2 regions of the Variovorax nitratireducens genome follow, and region 1 is predicted to be linked to the other one. Evidence: riboswitches for the same ligand, from Rfam matches in the RefSeq annotation. Region 1 holds a riboswitch; the other holds the start of a gene.
The links. A riboswitch is a leader RNA that binds a small molecule or an ion and turns the genes downstream of it on or off. The one in region 1 is predicted to bind glycine.

Region 1 (5,312 bases):
CCAGTTGATGACCAGGCCCGGATCGGTGGCCGGTGCGGGCGGGATGGCCTGCGCGACGCCGCGGCCGACCAGTGCAAGCAGCACGCATGCCACCGCCACCGTGGTGTGTCCGATGCCCGGCATCGCAACCAGCAGCCCGCCCGCCACCTGCCCCAGCAGGATCGCGACGAAGGTGCCCATCTCGACCATGCCGTTGCCGCCGGTGAGCTCGCGCGCATCGAGCACCTGCGGCAGGTAGGCGAACTTGACCGGCCCGAACAGAGTGGAATGCAGCCCCATGAGAAACACGCAGCCCAGCAATACCGCCGCATCGGCACGGACGAAGCCCCAGGCCGCGAGCAGCATGATCGCGATCTCGAGGTTCTTGACGAAGCGGATCATCTTCGTCTTGTCGAACTTGTCGGTGAGCTGGCCGGCCGTCGCCGAGAACAACAGGAAGGGCAGGATGAACAGCGCGCCGATCGCCAGCCCCGCCATTGCCGGCGGCATCCAGCTCAACTGGAGCTGGTAGGTCACCATCACAGTGAAGGCGAACTTGAACAGGTTGTCGTTAGCCGCGCCGGCGAACTGTGTCCAGAAGAACGGCGCGAAACGCCGCTGGCCGAGCAACGCAAACTGGTTGGCATGCGCTTCGGTGGCGGGGGCAGCGGCAGTCGTTGTTGTCATGAATCGTTGTGCCTCGTGGTGCCTCGACATGGCCGGGACGGCGTTCGCAGCGCGGCCTTCACGCCGTAGCGGTCGGTGCGCCCGGATTGTGCCGCAGGAGCGTGTGGCGCTCTGCCGTGCGCAGCGTCAGCAGCACCGGGAGCGCTGCCAGGGCAGCGGTCAGGTGCTTGAGGCTGTGGCCCGACACCAGCTGCGCGGTGGCCTCGTAGACCGCACCGTCGGCCATCTCGAACAGCTTTGCCGTCGCGTAGAAGAAGATCACCCAGCCGAGCCGCAGGCCCCACGCGCCGGCTACCGGTCGCAGCAACGCCAGCCCAAGCACCAGCAGCATGCCGCCGAACTGCACCACCGCCCAGGGCATCACGTTGCGCGTCTCGTGGTAGACCGCCACCGCCAGCAGACCGGCGGCCAGCGTGAACCAGGCGGCCGGCCAGCCGGCACGGTGGCTGACCCGCTCGCACACGGCCATGCCGATGAGACCTGCAAACGCCACCGCCATGCCGGCGCGATCCGCGGCAAGGCGCAGCGCATCGGGCTGGAGGTGATAGAAGACCGACCCCGCTGCGGTGAGGATCAAGCCCGCGAAGAACAGCCAGGCGCAGTCGAGCGCGTCGATCGGCGGCTCGACCAGCGCGTGGGGGCGCGTCGGCATCGCGGCTTGTGCCCGCTCGTGCGCATGGTCGAGCCAGTGCAGCCGGATCAGGCCCCACAGGCCGATCGCGAAGAACGGCAGGTTGCTCAACACATCCATCGCGTTCGGCAGGCCGCGCCATTCGCGGCTGTCGGCCAACAGGGTGCCGCCGCCAGCCCGCGCCGGCAGTTCCGGCCCGAACAGCGCTAGCAGCGTGAACAACACAAGGACGCCGAGCAGGCCGGCCTCACGCGGTTGCAGGCTGGCGAACGGGCGGCGCACGGAGAAGAAATTCATGGCAGGGCTCCGGTAGGTGGTGTGCGGCGGAATGTAGGTTGTCAACCTGGCCCGGGGCATCGAAAATCGATACGGAGCACTTTTTTACGACTTTCAGTATCAAAAAGAGGTACCCAATCCATCATGAGCACCACCGTCGACCTCGTCCTCGCCCTCAAGAACGAACTCAAGAGCGCCCGCATGACCTACGCCGACCTGGCGCGCTCGCTCGACATGGCCGAGTCCAGCGTCAAGCGCATGCTGGCCAAGGGCGACATGCCGCTGTCGCGGGTCGATGCCATCTGCCGCGCGCTCAAGCTCGACTTTGCCGAACTCGCGCGGCGCGTGGCTGATGCCCAGCCGCTGCTGAAGGAACTGACGCACGAGCAGGAGAAAGCCGTGGTCAAGGACAAGAAGCTGCTGCTGGTGGCCATCAACGTGCTGAGCCAGTGGACGCTGGAGCAGATCACGGGCGCCTACCGCATCACCGAGGCCGAATGCATCGTCTGTTTTGCCCAGCTCGACCGGATCGGCATCATCGAGCTGCGGCCGATGAACCGCTACCGCCTCAAGTTGGCCAAGACCTTCCGCTGGCGGCCGCACGGGCCCTTCATGGAGTTCTTTCGCGACAACGTGGTGCTCGACTACTACCGCGGCGGCTTCGACGGCCCGGCCGAAGCGCTGATGCTGGTGCACGGCACCATCAGCCGGGCGCTGGCGCCGTCGTTCCGCGAACGGCTGCAGCGGGTTGCGCAGGACTTCGCGCAACAGCACCAGACCGACCAGAAGATCGCCGAGAAAGACCGCGAGGGCTACACGCTGGTGTTGGGCATGCGCAACTGGGAGTTCGAGGCGTTCACGCGGCTGCGCCGGTAACGGCTAAACTCGGGCTCTGCAGGAGAGCGGGCCGCGCCAAGCGGCCCCACCGAAGGCGCAAACTCCCATGAACGCTCAGGTAAACCGGTCGATCCCGGTTGCGTACTGCACACATTGAAACGCCGTCTGGAGAGCCATCACATCCTGTGATGCACCGAAGGAGCAAGGCCACTGCGGGCGCAGCGGCTGAATCTCTCAGGTACCAAGGACAGGGGGAGCGGCCACCTTCTATCGAAGAGGCTCTTCCATGCGTGTGATCGTTCTCGGCGCCGGCTTGCTCGGCGTCACCTCGGCCTATTACCTCCAGCAACTCGGCCACGAAGTGACCGTGATCGACCGGCAAGCCACGCCGGCCGCCGAAACCAGCTTTGCCAACGGCGGGCAAATATCCGTCAGCCATGCCGAGCCCTGGGCCAACCCGAGCGCGCCGCTCAAGGTGCTGCAATGGCTCGGCAAGGAAGACGCGCCGCTGCTGTTCCGCATCCGCGCCGACAGGCGCCAGTGGCTCTGGGGCCTGCAGTTCCTGCGCGAATGCACGCCGGCCCGCACCCGGCACAACATCGCGCAGATCGTGCGCCTGGGCAGCTACAGCCGCGACATGCTGCAGGCGCTGCGCCGCGAGGCCGGCATCGCGTACCACGAGCGCACCGAAGGCATCCTGCACTTCTACACGACGCAAAAAGAGTTCGACGGCGCGCTCAAGCCGGCCGAACAGATGCGTGCCCTCGGCTGCGAGCGACAGGTGATTTCGGCCGACGAGGCGGTGCGGATCGAGCCCGCGCTGGCCCACATCCGCCCGCAGCTGGCCGGCGCCACCTACACGGCCGAAGACGAGTCGGGCGACGCCAACCGCTTCGCGCGCGAGCTGGTCAAGCTCTGCGAAGCGGCCGGCGTCAGGTTCCTGATGAGCCACACGGTCACTGCGATCCGCGAGGCCGGCGGCAAGATCGAGCACGTCGAGGCAACCGACAGCGAAGGCCGCTTCCAGCGCATCGTGGGCGACGCCTATGTGCTCGCGATGGGCTCGCTGAGTCCGATCTACGCCGCGCCGCTCGGCATCCGCCTGCCGATCTACCCGGCCAAGGGCTACTCGGTGACGATGCCGGTCAAGGACGCCTCGAAGGCGCACCAGGTTTCGCTGACCGACGACGAGTTCAAGCTCGTGTTCTCGCGCTACACCGCCGCCGACGGCGACCGCCTGCGCATCGCCGGAACGGCCGAACTCAATGGCTACGATCGCGACCTGAACCGCGTGCGCTGCGAAGCGATCGTGCGCCGCGTCGAGCAGCTGTTCCCGGGCGCGGGTGATGCCTCGCAGGCCCAGTTCTGGACCGGTCTGCGCCCCGCCACGCCGAGCAACGTGCCACTGATCGGCAAGACGAAGCTGCCCAACTTCTTCCTGAACACCGGCCACGGCACGCTGGGCTGGACGCACTCGTGCGGCTCCGGCAGATCGATCGCGCGCATCGTGAGCGGGCTCGCGCCCGAGGTGGACTTCGCGTTCACGCAGGGCTGAGGCCGCTGCCCTGCTGGCGCCGCTCGCGGCCAGCGCCGCCGATCTGCGCGTGGCCGTGGCCGACGGCCCGGCCGCGCGCGTTGTCGGCCTGAGAAGGCTCAGTCGGAGGTGAACACGGTGAGCACGCCGGTGTAGCCATACAGGTGGTGCCGCGCAATTTCGCCGGCGGCGAAGAAGCCGACCAGCGGCACGTCGCCGAGCGCATGGCGCACGATCTGCAACTCGGCACCTGGTGCGCCGAAGTGCGGGCCACCGCGGCCCGAGCAACTCACGTACACCGCCCCGGCGACGCGGCGCGCCGGGTGCGGCGCGCGCTCGGCCTCGCCGGCTGCGATGGCGGTTGCGGTTTCGAGCGTCTGCTCTTCGGGCTCCAGCTCTTCGCGGATCTCGGCGCAGATGCGCATGAGGTCGGCGCGCGCGGCCTGTGCGCTGCGCCGGCAGAAGCTCATGCGCATGCCGGCTTCGGCCCGGTCGGCGATGGCGACGCCGCGCCGTGCGGGGTCGAGCCCGATGATGTGGCGCACCAGCACGTCGGCGCCAAGGTCGCCGGTGCGGCGCACGCCGTCATTGCCGGCATCGACCAGACCGATCAACGTGGCGCGCACGGCGTCGATGGCTTCCTGCGGTTCGTCGAGCGACACCTTGAGTTCGGCCAGCAGCACGTCGAGCGCGGGTTCGCCGTCGAGCGTGAGCAGCACGTTGCCGTCGGCCTCGGTGATCTCGCGTTCGCGCCCTGCCCCGCCCGCCAGCGGCTGGCAGCCCTGCGTGACGCGCGACACCAGCCGCACGCCCTCGCCGAACACCACGCCCGACAGGCCACCACGGAACACGCCGCCGGCCGCGCCGTGGCCCTTGATGTTGCCGTTGCCGCCGATCGCGAACTGCAGCGCGCCGGCGCGGCCGGACGCGAGCCCGCCGAACAGGTAGCCGGTGTCGGTGCGCACCGCCAGGTCGCCGATGAGTTCGGGCAGGTCGGGAGTTTCGGCGTCGGCATGCACCAGCGCCGTGTGCGCCTCGAAACCGGCCATCTCGGCGCTGCCCAAGGGCGCCACGCCCGAGAACACGCGGTACTGGTCGCTCGGCAGCTCGCACAGCATCAGGCTCAATGCGGGCTCATCGAAGTACTCGGCGTTGTTGGCCGAAACGCCGATGCCGACGGTGCCGGCCCAGTCGGTGACCTCGGGCAGTTCGGCGCCGAGGTGGTCGAGGATCTCCTGCGCATCGGCACCGTAATGGTCGGTGATGTAGAGCAGGCCCAGCGTGGGCGACTGCGCGTATTCGGGCAGCGCCATCTGCGCGCGCAACTGCGCCAGCACCAGGCCGGCAGCCATTCGCCACTGGGGGTGG
Region 2 (5,312 bases), on a different contig from region 1:
TGAAGTTGCGCGCGACCTTGTTCTTCGCAGCCATGGCCTTGAGCTCGGCGAGCGCACCGGCCTCGGAAACCGGTGCCGGCAGGTTCATCGGCTTCGCGCGCCGGATCGCTGCCGGCACGATGCCGTCGATCAGTTCCTTGCGCGTGACCGAGCCGATGACCGGCAGCATGCGCGCCTCGTCCGCGGCCTCGATGCCGATGTGGCGCGCGATGAATTCATCGGCATTCTCGAGTTCGTGCAGGGAGGGCAAAGTCTGGATAGGCATGGCAATGAGTGTTGGCGTACCGGTTTTAAAGTGAAACACAGCGGAACCGGCTTTGCCGGGCTGCTGGTGTTGCCCCCGGCAGGGGGTTGGCGAAGCGACACGAAGTGCGCGAAGACTGGGGGCGAGCTCAGCTCTCGGCGAATTTGTCGTAGGTGGTTGCGTCCATCAGCGCGTCGAGCTGCAGCGCATCGCTGAGCTTGACCTTGAAGAACCAGCCAGCCGCGAGCGGGTCGCTGTTGGCGAGCGACGGGTCGGCGCGCAGCGCCTCGTTGACTTCGGTGATCTCGCCCGACACCGGCATGAACACATCGGCTGCGGCCTTGACCGACTCGACCACGCCGGCAACTTCGCCCTGCGCGAAGGTCTTGCCGACTTCGGGCAGGTCGACGAACACCACGTCGCCCAGGGCATCCTGTGCATGCACGGTGATGCCGACGGTGGCGGCGTCGCTGCCGGTGGATTCGACCCACTCGTGGTCTTTGGTGTATTTGACGGTCATCGAAAAGCTCCTGAAGAAAGATGGATGCAAGAAAGTTTTTTTCAGCCGCGAAAGTACCGGGTGGGCACGAACGGCATCGTGGTCACCTCCATCGGCACGGGCTTGCCGCGCACGATGGCCTGCATGCGCGTGCCGGGAGCCGAGAACGCAGTGGCCACATAGCCCATCGCGACCGGCCGGTCGGCGGTCGGGCCGAGCAGGCCGCTGGTGACCTGCCCGATCGGGTGGCCTTCGAAGGATTCGAGCGGCGAGCCGTCGCGCACCGGCACGCGCTCCAGCGCGACCAGGCCGACCCGCTTGCGCGTCAGCGTCTTGTGATCCGTGGTGCCGGCCGCTCCAGTGCTGGCCACCGCCAGCTGCGCCAGCACTTTCTCGGCGCCCGGAAAACCGCCTGCGCGCGCGCCGCCGGCCCGGCGCACCTTCTGCATCGCCCAGTTGAGCGAGGCCTCGACCGGCGTGGTGGTGGTGTCGATGTCGCTGCCATAGAGGCAGAGGCCGGCCTCCAGCCGCAGCGAGTTGCGCGCGCCCAGGCCGATCGGCTTGACCGCCGGTTGCGCGAGCAGCAGCCGCGCCAGCGCCTCGGCGTCGGCGGCCGCGACGGAGATCTCGAAGCCGTCCTCCCCCGTGTAGCCGCTGCGCGTGACGAAGGCATCGATGCCGCCGATCTTCACGCTGCCGCCCGTCATGAACACGAAGCGCTCGATGCCGGGCGACAGGGCCGAAAGCAGGGCCGCCGCCTGCGGGCCCTGCAGCGCCAGCAGCGCATGGTCGGGCAGCGGCTGCACCGCGCAGCGCGCGCCGATCTTCGCCGTGATGTGGGCGATATCGTCGACCTTGCAGGCGCCGTTGACGATCACGAAGAGCGAATCGTCGCGCTCCCGGAAGAACATCAGGTCGTCGAGGATGCCGCCCGCGTCGTTCAGCAGCAGGCCGTAGCGCTGCTTGCCGACCGGCAGATCGATCACGTCGACCGGCATCAGGCTCTCGAACGCGGCGGCTGCGTCCGGGCCACTGAGCCGCAACTGGCCCATGTGCGAGATGTCGAACAGGCCGGCCGCATCGCGCGTGTGCCTGTGCTCGGCCATCAGGCCGGCCGGGTACTGCACCGGCATCGAATAGCCCGCGAAGGGCACCATGCGGGCGCCAAGCTCGACGTGGAGGCCGTGGAGCGGGGTCTTCAGAAGCGTTGCGTTGTCGGACGGAGCGGCCATGGGGTTTTCATTGGGGCAGTCGAATTCCATGGCGCGACGCCATGGGCCACCCCTGCTGTCCCTGGTACCTGAGAGATTCGCCCCACGATCGGGGTTTGCTCCTTCGGTGGGCCGACGCGGATCGGCCTCTCTCCAGCAAGGAAACGCCCGATTGCGCGAGCGTCTTGTCAGTCCTTTTGCCTGAGCGTTCGGAGGGTTCCTGCGCCTTCGGCGGCCCCGGCTGGCGGGGCGCTCTCCTGACCCTGGCGAGTGTAGTGGATCGCGAAGCGAGGGGTTTCGCGTCAGTGCACGAATTCGGCCGGCGGCAGCAGCCGGTCGATGCGCTCCCGCAGCGATTCGGCGCGCTCCGCGCCGGCGGTCTTCTCGACCTCGGCGAGCATCAGTGCGGCGATGGCCAGCATCGCCTCGCGGTCGCGGGCTTCGCGCAGGGCGTCGCGCATCTGCAGCGCGAACCCGGGGTCGCGCCGCACGAACATGCGCTCGCAGATGTCGAACAGGAACATGCGCGTGGTGGCCAGCGAGCGCTTGCCGTCGAATGTGTCGGCCGCGGCCGCGGGGCGGATCGGCTCGGCCGCGGGTTGCGCGGCGGCCGGCGGCTCGTGCAGGTAGCCGCGCTGCGCCAGGGCCCGGATCGCGTCCCTGGCCTCGCCCCGGTTGGGGAACAGGGGGCTGAAGTCGGTCAGCGAACGCCGGCCGTCAGCCATCAGCAGCAGCGCGCGCTCGCGCTGGCTCAGGGTGCGCTGGCCGCCTTGCAGCTCGTCGCGCGCCTTGTCGGTTTTGGTGGGAAACATGGCAGGCGGCTCTTTCGGAAATGGAAGGCCGCAGCATGGCGCCCGCTGGTTACATCTTCGTGAACCGCCGGCGCCGCGATCACGCGGGCGGCGACAGTTGCGCACGCAAATACTCGAGGAACGCGACGATGCCCTGCGGCAAGGTGCGCCCGGCCAGGGTCTGCACCTCGATCGCGCGGCCGTTCATGCCGCGCTCGCGGATCGGCGCCGCATGCAGCTCGCCGCGCCGCACGCGGTCGCGCACCGTCACCTCACCCGATATCGACAGCCCGCCGCCGTGCAGCACGAAGTTGGTGAGCGACTCGAAATGGTCGCTGACCAGCACCGGGTCGAACACCAGGCGGCGCTGGCTGCAGCCGATGTCGAACAACTGGCGCACGGTGTTGTCGCGCTCGGGCAGGGCGATCGGGTGCGGGTGCATCTGCGTCAGCGTGACCGTGGGAAAGCGCGCCAGTGCGTGGTCGGGCCGCATGATGGCGTACACCGGCGCCACCTGCATGTGCTGCACGTGGATGTCGCGTTCGGCGGCGCGGCTGTAGGTGAGGCCGATGTCCACGTCGCCGTTGAGGACGGCGGTGGTCACCTGGGCGGGAGCGACCACCCGCAGGTGAAACAGGATGCCCGGGTAGTTTGCGCGGAATCCGGCCATCACCCGCGGCAGGAACTCGATCGCGAAGCCCGACGAACTGCCCAGGCGCACCAACCCGCGCCGCAGCCCCTGCAGCGCCTGGATGTCTGACACCACGCGGTCGGCTTCCATGGCGCCTCGGCGCGCATGCGCGGCCAGCAGTTCCCCGGCCGCACTGGGCGACATGCCGCGCGCGTGGCGCTCGAACAGCGGTACGCCCAGCAGTTCTTCCAGCGCCGCGACCTGCCGGCTCACCGCCGAGGGTGACACGCTGAGCCGCCCGGCGGCTTCGCTGACCGAGCCGCTGCGCACGACCTCGAGAAAGTAGCGCAGGGCGGTGTCCTGAAGTCGGCTGGAACGCATCGAAGGCCCTCGGAGGTTTGCGTAAAACGCAAAGGTACCTGAAACAAACGGCGATTGTCGTCAAGCTGGCGGCAGCTTATTCTGGCTCCATCCCGTCACATTTCCCTTGGAAACGCATGCAGATTTCCCCCTCCGCCCCAGTTGCGGCCCGCGCATCGGGCATCGTGGATCTCACGGCCACCGCGCTGTCGCGCGCCATCCATGCCCGCAAGGTCTCGTGCGTGGAAGTGCTCGATGCGTTCCTGGCGCAGATCGACCGCTTCAATCCAGTGGTCAATGCCATCGTGGCCGCTGCCGACCGCGAGACGCTGCACGCCCAGGCCGTGCAGCGCGACGCGCAGCTGGCGCAGGGCCGCAGCCTCGGCCCGCTGCACGGATTTCCGCAGGCGCCCAAGGACATCATGCCGGTGGCCGGCATGGTCACAACCCGGGGCTCGCCGATCTTCCGCGGTCAGGTTACGCCGGCCGATGCGGTGGTGTTCGAGCGCATGCGCGCGGGCGGCGCGCTGTTCGTCGGGCGCACCAACACGCCGGAGTTCGGCCTGGGCGGCCACACCTACAACCCGGTGTACGGCGCCACGCGCAACGCCTTCGACCCGGCGCGCTCGGCGGGCGGCAGCAGCGGCGGCGCGGGCGTGGCGGTGGCACTGCGCATGCTGCCGGTGGCCGACGGCTCCGACATGATGGGCTCGCTGCGCACGCCGGCGGCCTTCAACAACGTGTATGGCCTGCGCACCTCCATCGGCTGCGTGCCGCACGGGCCGACCGAGGAGGTGTTCTTCCAGCAGTTCAGCGTGGCCGGGCCGATGGCACGCGACATTCCCGACTTGGCGATGCTGCTGTCGGTGCAGGCTGGTTTCGACGCGCGCCTTCCGCTCACGCATCGGCACGCCGAGGGCGTCGACTTCCTGAAGCAGCCGCTGGCGCGCGATTTCCGTGGCATGCGCATCGGCTGGCTCGGCGACCTGGGCGGCCACCTGCCGACCGAGCCAGGCGTGCTCGACACCTGCACGCAGGCGCTGCGGCATTTCGAGGCGGTGGGCTGCACGGTCGAGGCGGTGCTGCCGCGGTTCGACCTGGAGCAGATGTGGCGAGCCTGGATCGACCTGCGCAGCTTCGCCGTGGCGGGCGCCAACGCGGGGCTTTACCGCGACGCCGCGACGCGCGGGCTGCTCAAGCCCGAGGCGGTGTGGGAGATCGAGCGCGGCCTGCAACTAAGTGGCATGCAGGTGTACGACGCCGCGCGCACGCGCTCGGCCTGGTACCAGGTGCTGCACGGCCTGTTCGCGCAGTACGACTTCCTGGTGATGCCCTCGGCACAGGTGTTCCCCTTCGACGTGGCGCTCGACTGGCCGCACGAGGTGGGCGGCCGCGCCATGGACACCTACCACCGCTGGATGCAGGCCGTGGTGCCCGCCACCATGGCCGGCCTGCCGGCGTTGGCCGCGCCCGCCGGCTTCGGTGCGGGCGGGCTGCCGGCAGGCCTGCAGATCATCGGCCCGGCACAGGCCGACATGGCCGTGCTGCAACTCGGCCATGCCTACGACCAGGCCAG

Region 2: another riboswitch for glycine. It lies ahead of gcvT (glycine cleavage system aminomethyltransferase GcvT); the one in region 1 lies ahead of ACSFA8_RS00325 (D-amino acid dehydrogenase).

The regions. Positions count from the first base shown of each region.
Region 1 is NZ_JBPJZO010000001.1:62,867-68,178, reverse strand. It holds gene ACSFA8_RS00340 (MFS transporter) at 1-666, opposite strand, end outside; gene ACSFA8_RS00335 (hypothetical protein) at 725-1,594, opposite strand; gene ACSFA8_RS00330 (helix-turn-helix domain-containing protein) at 1,718-2,449, shown strand; glycine riboswitch at 2,459-2,547, shown strand; glycine riboswitch at 2,566-2,671, shown strand; gene ACSFA8_RS00325 (D-amino acid dehydrogenase) at 2,697-3,965, shown strand; gene ACSFA8_RS00320 (FIST signal transduction protein) at 4,064-5,312, opposite strand, start outside.
Region 2 is NZ_JBPJZO010000011.1:62,252-67,563, forward strand. It holds gene gcvP (aminomethyl-transferring glycine dehydrogenase) at 1-265, opposite strand, end outside; gene gcvH (glycine cleavage system protein GcvH) at 393-764, opposite strand; gene gcvT (glycine cleavage system aminomethyltransferase GcvT) at 806-1,975, opposite strand; glycine riboswitch at 2,021-2,121, opposite strand; glycine riboswitch at 2,134-2,224, opposite strand; gene ACSFA8_RS21805 (hypothetical protein) at 2,257-2,766, opposite strand; gene ACSFA8_RS21810 (LysR family transcriptional regulator) at 2,846-3,757, opposite strand; gene ACSFA8_RS21815 (amidase) at 3,874-5,312, shown strand, end outside.